3 regions of the Chryseobacterium sp. TQ-BC-N36 genome follow, and region 1 is predicted to be linked to each of the others. Evidence: riboswitches for the same ligand, from Rfam matches in the RefSeq annotation. Region 1 holds a riboswitch; each other region holds the start of a gene.
The links. A riboswitch is a leader RNA that binds a small molecule or an ion and turns the genes downstream of it on or off. The one in region 1 is predicted to bind S-adenosylmethionine.
Positions count from the first base shown of each region.

Region 2: another riboswitch for S-adenosylmethionine. It lies ahead of AC3FI7_RS18950 (alpha/beta fold hydrolase); the one in region 1 lies ahead of AC3FI7_RS14830 (TonB-dependent receptor plug domain-containing protein).
Region 3: another riboswitch for S-adenosylmethionine. It lies ahead of AC3FI7_RS18200 (SusC/RagA family TonB-linked outer membrane protein); the one in region 1 lies ahead of AC3FI7_RS14830 (TonB-dependent receptor plug domain-containing protein).

Region 1 is NZ_CM178175.1:3,326,058-3,332,111, reverse strand. It holds gene AC3FI7_RS14835 (outer membrane beta-barrel protein) at 1-1,119, opposite strand, end outside; SAM-I-IV-variant riboswitch at 1,239-1,336, shown strand; gene AC3FI7_RS14830 (TonB-dependent receptor plug domain-containing protein) at 1,632-4,376, shown strand; gene AC3FI7_RS14825 (DUF5694 domain-containing protein) at 4,433-5,272, opposite strand; gene AC3FI7_RS14820 (TonB-dependent receptor domain-containing protein) at 5,302-6,054, opposite strand, start outside.
Region 2 is NZ_CM178175.1:4,205,954-4,212,007, reverse strand. It holds gene AC3FI7_RS18960 (O-succinylhomoserine sulfhydrylase) at 1-694, opposite strand, end outside; gene AC3FI7_RS18955 (ACT domain-containing protein) at 822-2,360, opposite strand; gene AC3FI7_RS18950 (alpha/beta fold hydrolase) at 2,357-3,304, opposite strand; SAM riboswitch class I at 3,364-3,472, opposite strand; gene AC3FI7_RS18945 (MGH1-like glycoside hydrolase domain-containing protein) at 3,661-6,054, shown strand, end outside.
Region 3 is NZ_CM178175.1:4,057,575-4,063,628, reverse strand. It holds gene AC3FI7_RS18205 (RagB/SusD family nutrient uptake outer membrane protein) at 1-468, opposite strand, end outside; gene AC3FI7_RS18200 (SusC/RagA family TonB-linked outer membrane protein) at 486-3,419, opposite strand; SAM riboswitch class I at 3,502-3,601, opposite strand; gene AC3FI7_RS18195 (type II 3-dehydroquinate dehydratase) at 3,847-4,254, shown strand; gene AC3FI7_RS18190 (hypothetical protein) at 4,323-4,760, shown strand; gene pckA (phosphoenolpyruvate carboxykinase (ATP)) at 4,811-6,054, opposite strand, start outside.

The DNA.
Region 1 (6,054 bases):
ACCAAAGCTTACTTTCCCTCCGTCAAGAAGCTTGATAGGCTGGGCATAATCTACTTTAAAGTTGGCAATATTCATCACAGATTTATTGTTCAGAATGTCTTTTAATCCATTGGTAGGGCTGTCAAGGGGCTCAGTGGGATCGTTTACAAATGTTCCATCCTGAAAATAATTGTCCTGAGAAAACTTGCTGTCTGATCTCGTATATCCAAACTGGAAGTCCAGTTTTTGAGATTTATCAGCAAAACGTTTCTGATACGTTACCACAGCTTCCTGTCTCAAATTATTGGTATGGGCAACGTCAGAAGAAGTATAAAAAGCTTCTCTTAAATCCTTCGGATCTCTTCTGAAAGGTAAATCTCCATGCCCGTCACTTAAAGTATAGTTGTCATTATTATTGTGGTAAATATCGTAGTTTAGTAATAACCTGTCCTGTCCCAAATCGAAAGTTAATCCGGATTTTGCAAAATATCCACGTCCGTATCGATCGGTATGACTTGTTAAAAGCTCGTCCTGCTGGCCGTTCAGCATACTTTCACGATAATTCTGCCCTACATTCAGCTGCCATCCGAAATATTTATTTCTCGCATTTAAATTAACGGAATTTGTAGTTCTGCTTCTGTATTGGTCATAATTTGTAAAAGAATAATTTCCTGAATAAGTAGCCGTTAAGTATTTGTTTGCGTTTTTGTTGGTGATGATGTTCATGATGGCACCTCCGGAAGTTGCCGGAAATTCTGCGCCTGGCTGCGTGATTACTTCTATTCTTTCTACAGAGTTGGCCGGCATCCCTTCAAGGAAGGAGTTCAATTCATTGGAGGTAATGTTCAATGGTCTTCCGTTAAGGTATACTTCCAGCATTTTTCCCTGGTACATCATTCCTGCAATATCGGTAGATACAAGCCCTGGAAGCTTTTTTATCCCTTCCAGAACATTTCCGTTGTTCAGCTGAGGCTGCTCAGAAAAGTCAAAAATAGTACGGTCTGCTTTTTGTTCAACGGCTTTTTTAGTTTTGGTGATCACTACGCCTTCAATTTGCTTTTCCTGAGGTTTATTATTTTTTTCCTGTGAAAAAACAAAAACAGAACTTAATAAAGATAAAGCGAAAATCGTTTTTTTCATAATGTTTTTACTGTTATCAGGTTAGACGCTGAAAAAGATAATTTGTTACGCTAAAATGTTGAAAATCGAAAAATTAGGCTAAATATTTTTTTATTTCCGAAATAATTATATCTTTGCCAGGTAATTATCAAGAATCTCTAGATGGGATAGCAACCTGCAAAAACAAGCAAGGTGCTGCAATCGATAAGCCGGATCTACCGGAAAAAATGTTTATCATTCTATCATTACTCCCATCTTGAATTTTTGTTTTAAAGTTAGAATCAAATGTTTAAAGACAAGGGAAATCCCCCAACATCAGTATTTTTTTATTCTTCAGATCATGAAGTAAATCTTCATTATTCTGATATGTTCTCATGCCATTTCTACATGCGCATGTGTTGTTGTTTCTAGCCTTTTCTATTTCTAAAAAATAATACAACATTCCGGAATTTATGGTAACCTTAGTATATAGGGTTACAGGATGTGTATTGCTCAAAAAACAATTTTTAACAACAAAAAACACAACATACGCTATGCAAAATTTTAAAAAAAGAATTTTTATCCCTTCTATTGCGCTTATTTCTACATTTTATTATGCGCAGACAGATACCTTACAATCTAAAAAAATAGATGATGTGGTCATCCTTGGATCAAGAGGTTCGGGGAGATCGCTTACAGATACTCCTGTGCCGGTAGATATCATTAATATATCAAAAATTTTAAAACAAAGTCCGTCTAACAATATCAGTCAGGCTTTAAATTATATCGTACCCTCATTTTCATCCACCTCTCACACAGTGAATGACGGGACTGATTTTGTAGACCCAGCTCTCCTGCGGGGATTAGGACCGGATCAGGTTTTAGTTTTACTCAATGGAAAAAGAAGATATCAGTCTTCGCTTATTAATGTTACCCTTACTCCCGGAAGAGGTTCTGTGGGAACAGATCTTAATGCTATTCCTGCTTTTGCATTAGAAAAAATAGAGGTTTTAAGGGATGGGGCTTCTGCGCAGTATGGATCTGATGCTATTGCGGGAGTGATAAACCTTGGGCTGAAAAAAAGATTGGGGCTTTCCGGACAGGTATTTTTAGGAGGATATGCTTCTCCTGTTACCAATAATTTCTCCGGAGGAGTAGACGGGCAGACGATTTCTGTAGATCTCAATTACGGAGCTAAAATAGGAAAAACCGGATTTTTTAATGTTACCGGTTCTGCTCAATACCGTGATCCTTATTCCAGAGCCGGAGTGAGAGAAGGTGATATCTTCAATGCTTATAATGCTATTAATTACAGAGCATTACAGGATGGAGTGAATATTGATGGACTCTATAAAAATATTACCAATACTCCCAACACTCAGCAAATTATCAACACCATTAAACAGTATGCCACCAAAGTAGATTATTTCGGGAATGATTTTCAAACTCAAATATCGGGAGCAAACAGCATTTCTGAGCTTCAAAAAATATTGGGTAAAGATTTTACCTCCCAGGAGCTTAATTACAGGGGATTGGAGAGAAAAGATTTCAGTCTGAGAGCCGGGCAGTCAAAACTACAGTCCGGACAGCTCTTTTTCAACTCTGAAATTCCTGTTAATGATGAATGGAAAGTTTATTCATTTGGAGGCTACAGTTACCGTCTTGGAAATGCGGGAGGATTTTACAGGCTTCCGAATAATGAAAGAAATATCAATGGAATTACCCCCAATGGATATCTGCCCCAGATAGAAGCCACCGTAAATGATTATTCCCTTGCTGCCGGAATTAAAGGAAAATGGAATGGATGGAATGTGGATTTCAGTAATACATTCGGGAAAAATGTTTTCGGTTTTGGTGTTGTCAATACTTTTAATGCATCCCTTACAGATGGTTCTCCAAGAACTTTTGATGCCGGAGGATCTGAGTTTTCACAAAATACCGTCAACCTGGATTTCTCCAAAAAATATGATGTCCTGAAAGGGTTGAACATTGCATTTGGTGGTGAATACCGACACGAAAATTATAAAGTAAATGCTGGAAAAGAAAATTCTTATGCTTCTTATGATATCTATGGCCGTGTAGTGACATCTAAAACTCCTGAAAATCAAAAGGTAACCGATTTTTTTGGAAGTGTAAGACCCGCAGGAGCTCAGGTTTTTCCGGGATTCAGCCCTGAAAATGCAGTCTCCGGTAACAGAAACAGTATTGCAGCTTATGCCGATGCAGAACTGGAAATTACGGACAGATGGCTGTTGGAAGGGGCTGTACGATATGAGAATTATTCAGACTTCGGGTCTACGTTCAATTATAAGGTGGCAACCAATGTAAAACTGGCTTCCAATCTCAACTGGAGAGGTGCTGTTTCTACAGGGTTCAGAGCACCTTCATTGGCTCAAATCTATTACAGTTCTACCTCTACGCTGATTCAGCAGGGAAAGACAACACAGGTAGGTACTTTCAGAAATAATTCTGAGGCTGCACAGGCATTGGGTATTCCAAAATTAAAACAGGAGACCTCACAATCCTACAGCACAGGAATTACATGGAAGATCCCGGCATTAAGCCTGACCTTTACAGCAGATGCTTACTTAATAAAGATTAAAGACAGAGTCGTACTGACTGATCTTTTCTACCGTCCTGATGGTAGTTTTACTCCTGGCTCAGATCAGGCCGTTCTACAGGATGCTTTTGATCTCGCAAGAGCCAGCGCAGCCAATTTCTTTGCCAATGCCGTAGATTCTCAGACAAAAGGGTTGGATATTACCATTTCCCAGAACTCAAAAATCTCATCAGGGGTTTCTTTGGAGAATAACCTGGGAATCAACTTTAATCAGACCAAAAGAATAGGGGATATTCATGCATCTCCTAAACTGGTAAGTCAGATCAATAATTATTTTTCAGAGCCCAACAGAATATATTTTGAAGAAGCTGTACCCCGTGTAAAAGCTACATTGGGCAATACTATAAGAGTTTCCGGTTTTACTTTCGTACTGCGTAATTCTTTCTTTGGTAAAGTGACCGATGCAGATGTTGTGGATGCTAACTTTGATGGGGTAACAGGAAGTACAGAGCACTTCATCCTTAACAGCCGCGTGATAACAGATCTGTCAGTAGGTTATAATTTTAATAAAAATATTTCAGCAACAGTAGGAAGCAATAATATCTTTAATATTTTGCCTTCTAAAAGCCCTGCTATAAGTTCATTAACAGCTGATAACCAGTTTGTCTATTCCAGACAGGTTTCCCAATATGGTATAGGCGGAAGGTTCTTGTTTGCAAGAATTGAATTCAGTTTCTAATATAAAGACTGACGTTTTGATTAAAAAAGACAGAGGTTCAATCTCTGTCTTTTTATTTATTTCAGTGAAGAAAACTCAGTGAAATCATATTCTGCGGAAGAGGTAAAAAGCTGTCTTAATACTGCGGCATGTCCATTTCCGGCAATCACAAGAATTCTGTCTTCAGTGTTGTGAGGAATGTTTTGAATATTACGGAACATTCTCAGGTTTCTGCTGTACCAGTAAAGCGCAAGCATATCTGCACCGTCATGTTCTCTCAGTTTAAAATCGCCGCTCAAATAGGCTCCGTATCCATATTGATGGCTTTCTTTGGAATTCATATAAGTAAAAGTGTCCAAAAGAGATTTAAAATTTTTAGGCTCGGAACTCTTGTAGAAAGCAATAAACTGTTGGGAGATAGGGTCATCACTTCTGAAATCATAATCTTTACTAAGACTTTTAAAAAATGCAGAATCAGTTTTCCCAAAATGTTTTTCAAGATCATCCAGAACAGATTCTGCGTCAATGCTGAATAGTTCGTTTATTGTAAGTTCACTGGCTAGTCTCATGGCAAGTTGGTAACGTTCATCTCTTTTGTCACGGTGTTTGCCTTCGTTGTATTCCTTTAGCTTTTGATTGGCGTTCCAGCCTGGCCAGGCTTCTATCGCAATCTTTGTCGGCTTAAATTTTTTAATATATTCTACAAGTTCTGTGACTTCTTTTGCTGTTTTAGGAGAGAGTACATCTACCTGATCTTCCTTATTGGTTTTATGAGCATCCAGATTAGGATAATCAAAATGAAAGGTGCCTACCACCAGGACTTTTGTCTTTGGATTTTTAAAATAATCTGAAGGTTTTTTTTGAGCAACTACTGATGTAGAAAGACATACAAGAAGGATATAAATAAAAGTTTTCATAAGTTTATTTTTTAAATTACTGTTAATTATTATTGTGCGCGGTTTTTTTCTTCGAAATTCACCGCTCTGTTATTGGATTTAATTTTCTGGTTTCCAAAATTATAAGTGATGCTGAGTGTCATTCTTCTGGCATCCCAGTAGTTGTTGAATGACTGTGTATTATCTGTAAAATACATATCTCCCTTATATCCGGACTGTTTAAAAATATCACTCACCGAAAGGTTAACCTGAAGTGCTTTTTCCACAAAGCTCATCTTTATTCCAGCATCAAGGCTCGCTCTGTTCCTTACAGCGGTGTATCCGTCACGGGAAGGAAGATTATGCCAGTAGTTAACAAATAACATGAACGTTTTAGCTTTATTTAATTGAAATGTATTATTGAGTGAATAATAGAACGACTGTCCGTTTTTAGGAACCAGATTGAATCTTGTAATCTGAGTTTCATTATAACTGAACGAAGTTGAAATATTGCTTTCCCATATTTTGAAGAAAGTATCTGTATAGTTCAAATTAATTCCATAATTATCCTGATTATAGTAATTCTCAAACGTGCTGATGAGGTTAATCCCGGTCAGAAATGTAATCTGATCAAAATTATTCGTCGTTCTCTGGTAGTAAAGATTGGCAGAAAATTTACTTTTAAACATATAGTTAAGTTCTATATTATGATTAAAAGAGGGCTGGAGACTCGGATTTCCGGAATAGTAGGTGTTTGGATTGGAATACCATCGGAAAGGATCCAAAGCCCGGAAATAAGGACGGTTAATTCTCCGGGAATAATT
Region 2 (6,054 bases), 880 kb from region 1:
TTGCAAAAAGATAAATTTCTCTGATCAGATCTTCTTTTCCTACAGCTATTCCTCCTAATACCCTTCCCTGACCGTCAATCAGCTTTGTTGCTGAGTGTACAACAATATCTGCACCATATTTGATTGGCTGCTGAAGATAAGGTGTTGCAAAACAGTTATCTACAACAAATATAAGATTATGTTTTTTGGCGATCTGACCGAAAAACTCAAGATCCAGAATTTCAATAGCCGGATTGGTAGGGGTTTCAAGGTATAAGATCTTTGTATTAGGTTTGATATATTGTTCAACATTCGCTGCATCTTCTGCTTTGAAATAAGAAGTTTCAATATTCCATTTTGGGAAATATTTGGTGAACAAGGTGTGTGTCGACCCGAATACAGACTGACAGCTTACGATATGATCACCCGCATTTAACAAAGCTGCAAATGTAGAATAGATGGCTGCCATTCCTGTCGCAAAGGCATATCCTGCTTCTGCCCCTTCCATTTTAGCGATCTTATCTGTAAATTCTGTTACATTTGGATTGGAGAAACGGCTGTATAAATTTTTAGGTTTTTCTTCTGCAAAGCTTGCTCTCATATCTTCCGCATCCTGAAATATAAAACTGGAGGTAAGATATAGCGGCGTAGAATGCTCGTCAAACTGAGTTCTTTCAGTCTGGGTTCTTATTGCTGATGTTTCAAAATTTTCCATATAGTTTTAATTTGTCAATTTACCAATGTATCAATCTAACAGTTTAACAATAATATTCTTTCCATGCCAAGAATGACAATTACAGTAATTGTTACGCTGCTAAATTGGTAGATTGTTACATTAAATATTATTTCGTTTCACTTACTCTTAAAATATCCCCAAATACTCCTCTGGCCGTTACCTTTGCTCCGGCTCCGGCTCCCATAATCACGATCGGATTTTCTCCGTAGCTTTCTGTATAGATTTCAAAGATTGAATCTGAACCTTTCAGCTGTCCTAATGCAGAAGTTGCAGGAACAGAAACCAATTTTACATCCAGTTCCCCTTTATCCTTCTGCAGATCACCATGTAAATCACCCACGTATCTCAATACATGGTCAGGTTCCTGATTTTCTTTTATTTTCTGGTATTCTTCGTCCAGTTCTTCCAGTCTGGAAAGGAATTCTGATTTTGAAACCTCCAATAAGGTTTCCGGAACCAGATTCTGAATATTGATATCTCCGAACTCGTTGATCAAGTCTAATTCTCTCGCCAGGATCAGTAATTTTCTTGCAACATCATTTCCTGATAAATCTTCTCTCGGATCTGGTTCTGTGTATCCTTTTTCCAGAGCTTCATTAATGATGGTTGAAAATTTATCGTTCCTTAAAGAAAAATTATTGAAAACATAACTTAGCGTTCCGGAGAATACGCCTTTAATTCTGGTTATATTTTCTCCTGAAAGATGTAATAATTTGATGGTGTCAATTAATGGTAATCCTGCACCTACATTGGTTTCATACAGATAACGTCTGTTATTTTTGTTCAACGTATATCTTAGTTTTCTGTACTCCTCTATCGGAAGAGTATTGAAAATCTTGTTGGAAGAAACAAGATCGAATCCGTTTTCTGCTAAAGCATGATAGTTTTTTACAAAATCCTTGCTTGCCGTATTATCCACAACGATTAGATTCTCAAGTTGGTTTTCGTTGGAGAAATTGATTAATTCTTCAACGTTGGACGGATGTTGCGCTGTCAAAACCTCATCCCCCCAATTGGCATCAAACCCCTTTTTGTTGAAGGCAATTTTCTTTGAATTGGCTACCGCAACTACTTTAAGGTCTATTTTTTTACGTTTTTTAATTTCTTCAGCAGATTCAAGTACTTGCTCTATCAGGGTTTTTCCTACATTTCCGTGACCAATGATGGCCAGATGAACCGTCTTGGGCTTTTTGAAAATTTCAGATTCTATAATATTTCTTGTTTTCTCATCCTGCGAAGAAGTCACTACGATATTAACTCTGTTTTCGCCTGCTATCTGGTTTAACAGCAACGGAAAAACATTATTTCTTGCCAGTTCAGCAAAGACTTTATTAAAATCTTCTGCTACAAAACCGATCACAGAAACATTATTGATACTATAGATCTGGGAAACTTTTCCTGACTTTCTTTCTGCTTCAAATTCATCAATAAGACAAGCCACTGCCTTTTCGGCATCGTTTTCGTGAACCAGAATAGAAATTCCGTTTTCGATGGCCTGTTGAGAAATTACTCCTACACTGATACGCGCTAAGGTAAGCGCTTTAAAAATTCGTCCGTCAATCCCTATTTCTCCCAGGAAATCTTCTCCTTCAAATTTGACGATTGATCTGTTCTTCAAAAATTTTATTTCGTTAGCATTTTTCATTTTTCCTGTAAAATGTTTTTTATGATATTATTTAATTGTTGATATTCCATTAGGAAGGCATCATGCCCGTGTATAGATTGGATCTCGTGATAAGAAACATCCTTATTTTTCTCTTTTAAGTTTTCAAAACACATCCGGATTTCAGAAGCCGGGAAAAATAAGTCTGAATCTACGGAGATCATGCGCATTCGTGCCTGTATGTTCTCCAGTGCTGTTTCATCAGCATTTATATTCATCAGGAGATGATTCATCAGTTTATAAGCTTTTAAACTAAACCTTTCGTTTAGAGCATTACCATGATAAATCAGCCAGTCTTCTGATTCCAGGCGCTGTTTTTCCTGGTTATATTGGTTTTGAAATCTGTCATTGAGTGACTGCGGTGTTCTGTAACACAACATGGCATGAATTCTCGCTTTCTGTAATGGTTCTTCTTTATCATTTAATAAGAATTTCTGAACCAGACATTGTGAGTGAAGCCAATCGTGCGTTCTGTAATCGCAGGCAATGGGAATAAATATCTCTGCGAGATCCGGCTGCTGGGCAAGCATTTCCCAGGCAATTCCTCCTCCCAGAGAGCCTCCGATAATGGCATATAGTTTTTTGATCTGTAAAGCTTCAAGCCCTTTCAGGAATATCGCAGCGATATCTGAAGGGGTAAAGTCTTCATAGTCTTCAATTAAAAAATTGTCATAACCGTTTCCGGGTATGTTGAAACACAGAACAGTATATTGATCGGTATCAACAATCTGATTTTCTCCTACCAGCTGCTTCCACCAGCCTTTTTCTCCGGACACATTTGAGTTTCCGGTAAGAGCATGATTGATTAAAATGACGGGCGCTGTAAACAGATCTTTCCCAAAAAGCTGATAGCTTAATGAGATATTGTATTCCTTTTGGGAATAAGTTTGATACGTAAGATTAATATAGTTTAGTTCTGTTTTCAATTCTATTATGTTTAATACAATTGAAAATGCCACAGGAAATGGCTGAAAAGAACTTCAGTGAGTTATCTGTCCAAAATTATTTTTGGTAGAACGTAGCACCTTCTTTGCTTGCGCAAAGGGTTGCTAAGGTTTCATAGGGTCTAATCCCTCAACCTTTCTTGATAACATTTTCAATATTTGAATGAACGAATGGTGCAAAGGTAATTCTTTTCTTTCAATTTCAAAAAAAAATTATTTTAATATTTAAAAAAGCCCTTAAATACAAGTATTTCAAGCCCATATTAATAATTATTCAGATGAAAAAAATTGGAATTACCTGTCAAAAAAACTAACTTCGTATGGAAAAATGATGAGATATGACCGCCGAAAAAGAAAGATTACAAGATACCAAATGGAAAAACTGGGGACCTTATGTAAGCAACCGGCAGTGGGGAAATGTACGCGAAGATTATAGCCCGAACGGGAATGCCTGGAATTTTACCAATCATAATAATGCTGAAAGCTATGCTTACCGCTGGGGTGAAGAAGGTATTGCCGGAATTTCTGATGTAAAGCAGCTTTTATGTTTTGCCTTTTCGTTCTGGAACAAGAAAGATAAAATGGTAAAAGAACGATTCTTTGGTTTGAGCAATCCTCAGGGAAATCATGGGGAAGACATCAAAGAAATCTTTTATTATCTGGATAATACACCTACTCATAGCTATATGAAGATGGTTTACAAATATCCGATCAATGAGTTTCCGTATGATGATATTCTTATTGAGAATGGAAAACGCGGCAAAAAAGAACCTGAATATGAGCTTTTCGATACCGGTATTTTTGATAATGATGAGTATTTCGATATTTTCATTGAATACTGTAAGGCCGATCACAATGATATTCTGGCCAGAGTAACGATCTGCAACCGAAGCCAGCATGATGCCCCTATAGTGGTGGCTCCTACTGTATGGTTCAGAAATAACTGGAAATGGGGATATAATACCTACAAGGCAGAGCTGAGTGCTTCCCATGACGGAAGCATTACTATAGTCCATGACAGTATTTCAATCAAAAAGCTTTATTCCAGAAATACAAATGCAGAAACTGCATTTTGTGATAATGAGACGAATACTTCAAAGCTTTATGGAGCTCCCGTTGTTGAAAACACCTATTTCAAAGATGGGATAAATAATTTTATTACCCATCAAACGAACACCATAAATCCTGAAAAAAAAGGAACAAAAGCCTCTTTCCTTATAGATGAAACTGTGGGTTCAGGGGAATCAAAAGTTTTTGAATTCAGACTATGTCCTGAGGAAAAAGATGAACCTTTTGAAAATTTTGATACTATTTTTAGTGTAAGGCAAGCCGAAGCTGAAGAGTTTTATAGCGAAATTCAGAATGATACCGTCAGTGAAGATGAAAGAAATGTTCAGAGACAGGCTTTTGCCGGGCTTCTCTGGAATAAACAATTCTATCATTACAATATTGGAAAATGGCTAAAAGGAGATCCTAACTTTGAAGCTCCAAGAAACTTCAACGAATATGTAAGAAATACGGAATGGAATCATCTCCACAACAAGGATATTATTTCCATGCCTGACAAATGGGAATATCCATGGTATGCGACGTGGGATCTGGCATTTCACTGTGTTCCTTTTTCTATCATTGATGCTGAATTTGCTAAGGGACAGCTTTTATTGCTTACCAAAGAATGGTATATGCATCCTAACGGACAGCTTCCTGCCTATGAGTGGAATATGAGTGATGTAAATCCGCCTGTGCATGCCTGGTCATGCTTCCGTGTTTTTAAAATTGATGAAAAAAATAATGGAAAACCGGATTTATTATTCTTAGAGAAAGTATTCCAGAAACTGCTTCTTAATTTCACATGGTGGGTAAACCGAAAAGACAAAAACGGCAAAAATATCTTTGGCGGGGGCTTCCTTGGCCTTGATAATATCGGTGCTTTTGACCGAAATATAGAATTAAAGGATGGCCAACATCTTGAACAGGCTGACGGAACAAGCTGGATGGCCATGTATGCATTGAATATGATGCGCATTGCAATGGAACTTGCTCAATATTATCAGGTATATGAAGATATGGCGATCAAGTTTTTTGAGCATTATCTTTACATCGCTGAAGCTATGGAAAATCTCGGTGAAGGAACAAAGGGTCTTTGGAATGAGGAGGACGGATTTTTCTATGATGTGCTTCAGCTTGGAAACGGAGACAGCGTTTCTTTGAGATTAAGAAGTATTGTAGGTTTGATCCCCATGTTTGCCGTTGAGATTGTAGACCACCGTTTATTGGAAAAGATGCCTAATTTCAGAAGCAGAATGGAATGGATCTTAAAAAATAAACCGGAGCTCACGAAACTTGTTTCCCACTGGGATGAGGAAGGCCACGGAAGAAAACATCTGATGAGTATCCTCCGCAAAAACAGGCTTACTAAAGTTCTGACCAGAATGCTTGACGAAAAAGAATTTTTAAGTACTTACGGAATCCGGGCCATGTCTAAGGTATATGAGGAAAATCCCTTTATATTCTCAGTACATGGAACTGAAAATATAGTGTACTATACGCCAGCAGAAAGTGACAGCCGGATGTTTGGCGGAAACAGCAACTGGCGAGGCCCTATCTGGTTTCCTATTAACTTTCTGATTGTAGAAAGCTTGCAGCGTTTCCACTATTATTATGGAAACAGCCTGAAAGTAGAACTTCCAACGGGAAGCGGTGATAAAAAAAATCTTGATGAAGTGGCTCAG
Region 3 (6,054 bases), 730 kb from region 1:
CAGATTCAGATAACAGAAGGCGCGTAATGCCTTTGCCTGTCCTTTTACCTGGTCTTTTTTCTCCTGGCTGCCTTCTGTACCATCAATTCTTGTAATGACATTATTCATATTATTGATAGTGGAATACAACAGAGACCAGATAAATAACGGCCGGCTTGCTGTATTATTCACCATTTCTGTAAAAGCATAAGTAGAAGCAAAACCGTATTTATTCGTCAATACTGCCACATCACTTCCCATCGCATCGCTGGCTCTTAACACTGTGGAATACCCAATATTGGCATACGTTGTCCCATCATTATTAAATTTTGCCCAGGTACCGTTCACTACTGTTTCAGCACTTTCAGCGGTTTTGAAAACCTCCACGCTGTTGGCCTGATCAGTCGGAGCTGTGTCCAGGTCATTTTCACAGCTTGTCAGCGACAAAAATCCAATGAACACAAACGATAAGTATTTTAATTTTTTCATTTTTCAATTTTAAAAGGTTAAAGCGTTGCCTGAAGACCAAAAGTGATCGTTCTCATAGCAGGATATCTGTAATAAGTTGTTCCATCCAAAGCCTGTTCAGGATCCATTCCTTTATGTTTATAGAAGGTCAGAAGATTTTCTGCCTGGATATAAATTCTGAATTTTTTAAGTCCAATTTTCTCAAAATAATCTTCAGGAAGTGTGTATCCTAAACTGACATTTTTCAGTCTTGCGTAAGTGCCGGAATACAGGAATCTTGAAGAGGTTGATGTCCAGTTATTCGTTGTTGTACTTAATGCAGGAACATCTGTGTAAGGATTATCAGGCGTCCACCTGTTCAGTATTTCGGAACTCCATGCTCGTCCTCCCGAACTTCCGTTATGCATGATGGAGGTATAATCGGTATCTAAAACTTTTCCGCCGATTTTGAATGTCAGTAATCCTGAAAAATCAAAATTCTTATAAGTAATACTGGTACTGATTCCCCCTGTCAGTTTAGGCAATGCAGAGCCTTGTAGCAGTTTTGTTGCTTTAGAATATTCTGAAGTAGTTCCTTCCACTGAATTCCCGTTAGCATCGGTAGTAACTGTTTTCCACAAAGGCTTTCCATTGCTCGGATCTACTCCTACCCATTCCGGAATAAAGAAATCATATACTGAGCCTCCTACTGTCAGCAACTTAGTTCCTACAACCAAAGAACCTCCGGGTAACTTGGTCACTTTATTATTTAAAGTACTCAGATTCACATCTACATTCCACTGGAAATCATCATTTTTAACTGGCGTTGTAAATAATGAAAATTCAAACCCTGTATTCTGAATTGTTCCGATATTCGCAGGATAATCACTGATTCCCAGCGATGGCGCCACCGGCATATTGAACAGAAGATCCTGGCTTTTTCTTTTGAAGTATTCGATATTTCCTTTAATTCTGTTATTCAGAATCGCGAACTCCAATCCAACATTTAAATTAAGATTGGTTTCCCATTTCACATTATTGGTAAATGTCTTTTCCAGCGTTGTGCCCGGCTCTCCGCCAAGGCTGATAAATCGATATAATTCCTGATATGCATAGTAAAGCGGCTGTCCGTTAGGTCTAAGCAATTTGTCATTTCCCTGACCTCCATAGCTGGCACGTAATGTCAACTGATTGAAGACGTTCAAGCTCTTAACAAATTCTTCATTGGATATTTTCCATGAACCTCCTACTGACCAGAATCTCCCCCATCTGTTATCTTTCGCAAATCTTGAAGAGCTGTCTGCCCTTCCTGATGCAGATAGGAAATAGGTATTGTTATAATCATATTCAACTTTTCCCAGGAAACTCAACAGGCTTAATTTATTGCTGTTTCCACTGAAACTTCCCAGCAGAGAAGCAGCGTCCGGCTCATAATAGTATGGCAGAGAAAATTGGCTTCTGGTCCCGGAAATCGTCTGATAATCGTACTTATAGAATTCATGTCCTGCTAATGCATTAATGTGATTTTTTCCAAACTTTTTATCATACGTCAGAATATTACTGGTTGTATACGAAAGCGTTCTGGTATTCGTTTTCGTCACCGAACCCCCAATTTCAGCCCCTTGTCCAAGCAGTGGATTTGAATAATAATGTCCGTTATAATTCACCAGATCAACAGAAAAACTCGTTTTGAATTTGAGTTCCGGCAGGAAAGTAAATTCCATGAATCCTTTTCCTGAGAAGTTATCTTCTTTATTTTCGTTTTTATCTAATGGCAGGGTCGCAGCGGCATTCTGATTCTGAAGAGCATTGGTAGGCCTGTATTTTCCAAAATCATAAACCGGATTTCCATCTGCGCCCAAAACATAAGCTCCATCTGCATTTCTTTCATAATAAGGATAGAATGAAGGAATGAATCTTGCCGCATTGATGATATTACTGGCCTTTGAATCCGAGGAAGTCGGCGCCTGCTGAATACTGTTAGTATAGCTTAAGTTTACCCCAACATTCAACCATTTTTTAACTTCAGAATTGACCTTTAATCGGGTATTATACCTTTTAAAACCAGATTCAATAGCCATCCCTTTGTCATCCAGATAACCAAGGGAAAAGAAGTAGTTACTTTTCTCACTTCCCCCGCTGATATCGAGATCTACCTGATTTCTTGATGCCACTCTCTGTAAAATATCTCTCCAGTCATCATTCCAGAGTGGTGAAGCGCCGGGCAATAGCTTTCCATCTGTTCCTACCGGTTTTGGATAGGCCGTTCCATAAGGATTGATACCAAGTGTTGAAACAAGATTGTCAGTAGCCATCTGAGCAGCTTGCTGAGCATTCACTTTACCAGACTGATATCCGTTTCTCAATGCCTCCCAGTATAATTGGAAATACTGATCCGTACTGACCTGTTGATAATCTTTTACTGCTCTTCCGGAGAATCCCTGACTGATGTTAAAATTAACTTTTGATTCTCCTTTTTTACCAGATTTTGTAGTAATAATGATAATCCCGTTTGCTCCTCTTGAACCATACAAAGCACTTGCTGTAGCATCTTTCAGCACACTGATAGATTCTATATCGCTTGGGCTTATAGAATTCAGGTTACCGTCAAAAGGAATCCCATCCACTACATATAAAGGATCACTGGAAGCGCTTATTGAGCCAATTCCTCTGATCCGTATGGTAGAAACGGCTCCTGGCTGGCCCGATGCACTTGTCGTCTGAATTCCTGCAACCTGCCCTTCTAATGCTTTGGTAATATTGGTTACAGGTCTGTTATTGATCTTATCGCTGGAAATCGTAGCCAAAGAACCGGTATAGCTGTTTCTTTTTGCTTTTCCGTAGGCTACCACCACTACTTCATCAATTTCTTTTTCATGAAGACTATCTTGTTTCAGCCTGGAATTCTGTGCCTGTACGCTGGCAATTCCAAGAAAAAATGCAGCAACCGGAGGGATCCACACTTTAGAATTAAATGAATTTTTATTAATCATAATCAATTTTATTTATCATATATTAAAATTTAGCCCTTTGCCGAATATTCAGCAAAGGGCATCGATAAATACGAAAACCAAATGCTTATTTTCCCTTAAAAGGCTGAATGTAACACCTTGCCTCCACAGGTAGGTTGTTAAGATTTCACAGGGTCAGTTCCCTCCATCTTTCTTTATAAGCCGATCGAAATATGTCTGCAAAGCTAAAAACTTTTAGTCTACAAAACAAGTAGACTTATTTATTTTTCATGATAAATTTTCAGAAATTAACTTAATTTTTGAATAAACTCCATGACATTAACGAGTTAAGCACATTATCATTTTCTTAAACATGATAAATATCATTATCAATAATTCAATTAAAAAAAAGCAGATTCCCTAGAGTTTTTTTTGAGACTTAATGGAAAAAAGTTTTTAATTTTATGGTATGAAAGTTTTGATCATCAATGGCCCTAACCTCAATCTGTTAGGCACAAGAGAACCGGAAATCTATGGTAACGTCTCCATGGAAAGCTATTTGGAAGTTTTAAGATCCGAGTTTACCTCTTATGAATTAAAATATTACCAGTCAAATATTGAAGGAGAGCTTATCAACAGACTTCAGGAAGATGACTTTGATGCAGTTGTGATCAATCCTGGGGCTTATACTCATTATTCGTATGCGATTGCAGACTGTTTAAAAAATATCAGAAAACCCAAGGTTGAGGTTCACATCAGCAATATCTACAAAAGAGAAGAGTTCAGGCAGAAATCTGTAACAGCGGCAAATAGTGATGCTGTTTTATCCGGCTTTGGGATGGCTGGATATCGATTAGCTTTACTAAGTTTAAAATAATTTACATTTTTTTATTTGCTCCTGGATTGCACAGGCTCTCACAGATGTTTATGGTTATAAAATAATTAATGAAGATAAAGGATCAAATTTACTGTAATGCTATTGGAAACTACTCCAATCAATTAACAAAGAGAAAATCTTATGTTATTGAGGAAACAAATCCGAGAAATATAAAAATCTGTAATGATGAAGGAAAACTCAGATGGTATCCTAAGTTTTATTTCAGCTTGGAGAAAGAGCCGAAAATTGTATCCATCCATATTGATGATGAAATAGAGAATACCGAATCTGATGCGATAGAAGTCACTATTGAACTTTCCAATAAAGAAAAATATTGGCTGACATTTACCACTCCAAAATATCTGGATAAAATATTGAATGAAGAATCCTATTTTTCTTCAAAACATTTTATGATCATAAAACATCTAACTGAAGCATCAATCAAATCAACAGTCCTAAAACTGGATGAACAGAATGAGTTGATTAAGAACTGTAAAAAATATTAATAAAAGAAAGCCCCATCAGTGATGAGGCTTTTTATGCTTATTGATAACTATTAGATAGTCTGTTCCTGTAACTGAGGCCCCGAAGCAACTAACTTCTTACCTTCTTCAGTATCACAGTACTGCTCAAAATTTTTGATGTATCTTGAAGCAAGATCTTTTGCTTTTTCTTCCCATTCTGAAGCATTTTCATATGTATCTCTTGGATCTAAGATCCCCGTAGAAACATTAGGTAATTCAGTAGGAATTTCCAGGTTCATGATCGGAACCTGAGTTTTAGGAGCGTTTTCAATAGAACCGTCAATGATTGCATCGATGATTGCTCTCGTATCTTTTAGAGAAATTCTTTTCCCGGTACCATTCCAACCAGTGTTCACCAGATAGGCTTTAGCACCATGTTCTTGCATTTTACCAATCAGTGTTTTAGAATACATTGTTGGGTGCAGTGTAAGGAATGCTTCACCAAATGCAGGTGAGAAAGAAGGTTCCGGCTCCGTAATTCCTCTTTCTGTTCCGGCTAATTTTGATGTATATCCGCAAAGGAAGTGGTATTGAGCCTGATCTTCGTTCAGGATAGAAACCGGAGGAAGTACACCGAATGCATCTGCTGAAAGATAAACAATCTTCTTAGCATGACCTGCTTTAGAAGGCAATACAATTTTATTGATATGATAGATTGGATAAGAAACCCTTGTATTTTCTGTGATTGATCCATCTGTGTAATCAGCTACTCCATTGTTTACCACAACGTTTTCAAGAAGTGCATCTCTCTTGATAGCCCTGAAAATATCCGGTTCCTTTTCTTCCGATAAGTCAATTACTTTGGCATAACATCCCCCTTCATAGTTGAATACTCCGTTATTATCCCATCCATGCTCATCATCACCGATAAGATACCTCTTAGGATCTGCTGATAAGGTAGTTTTACCAGTTCCTGAAAGGCCAAAGAATAAAGCCACATCACCTTTTTCTCCTACGTTTGCAGAACAGTGCATTGAGGCCATACCTTTTAACGGCAGGTAATAGTTCATCATGGCAAACATTCCTTTCTTCATTTCACCTCCGTACCATGTACCTCCGATGATCTGTAACCTTTCAGTAAGGTTGAACATAATGAAGTTTTCAGAGTTCAGTCCCTGAGCCTCCCAGTTAGGATTTGTTGTTTTTGATCCGTTGATTACGGTGAAATCCGGCTCACCGAAGTTTTCAAGTTCATAGTGAGAAGGGCGAATGAACATGTTGGTAACGAAATGCGCCTGCCATGCTACTTCAACAATAAATCTTACTTTAAGTCTTG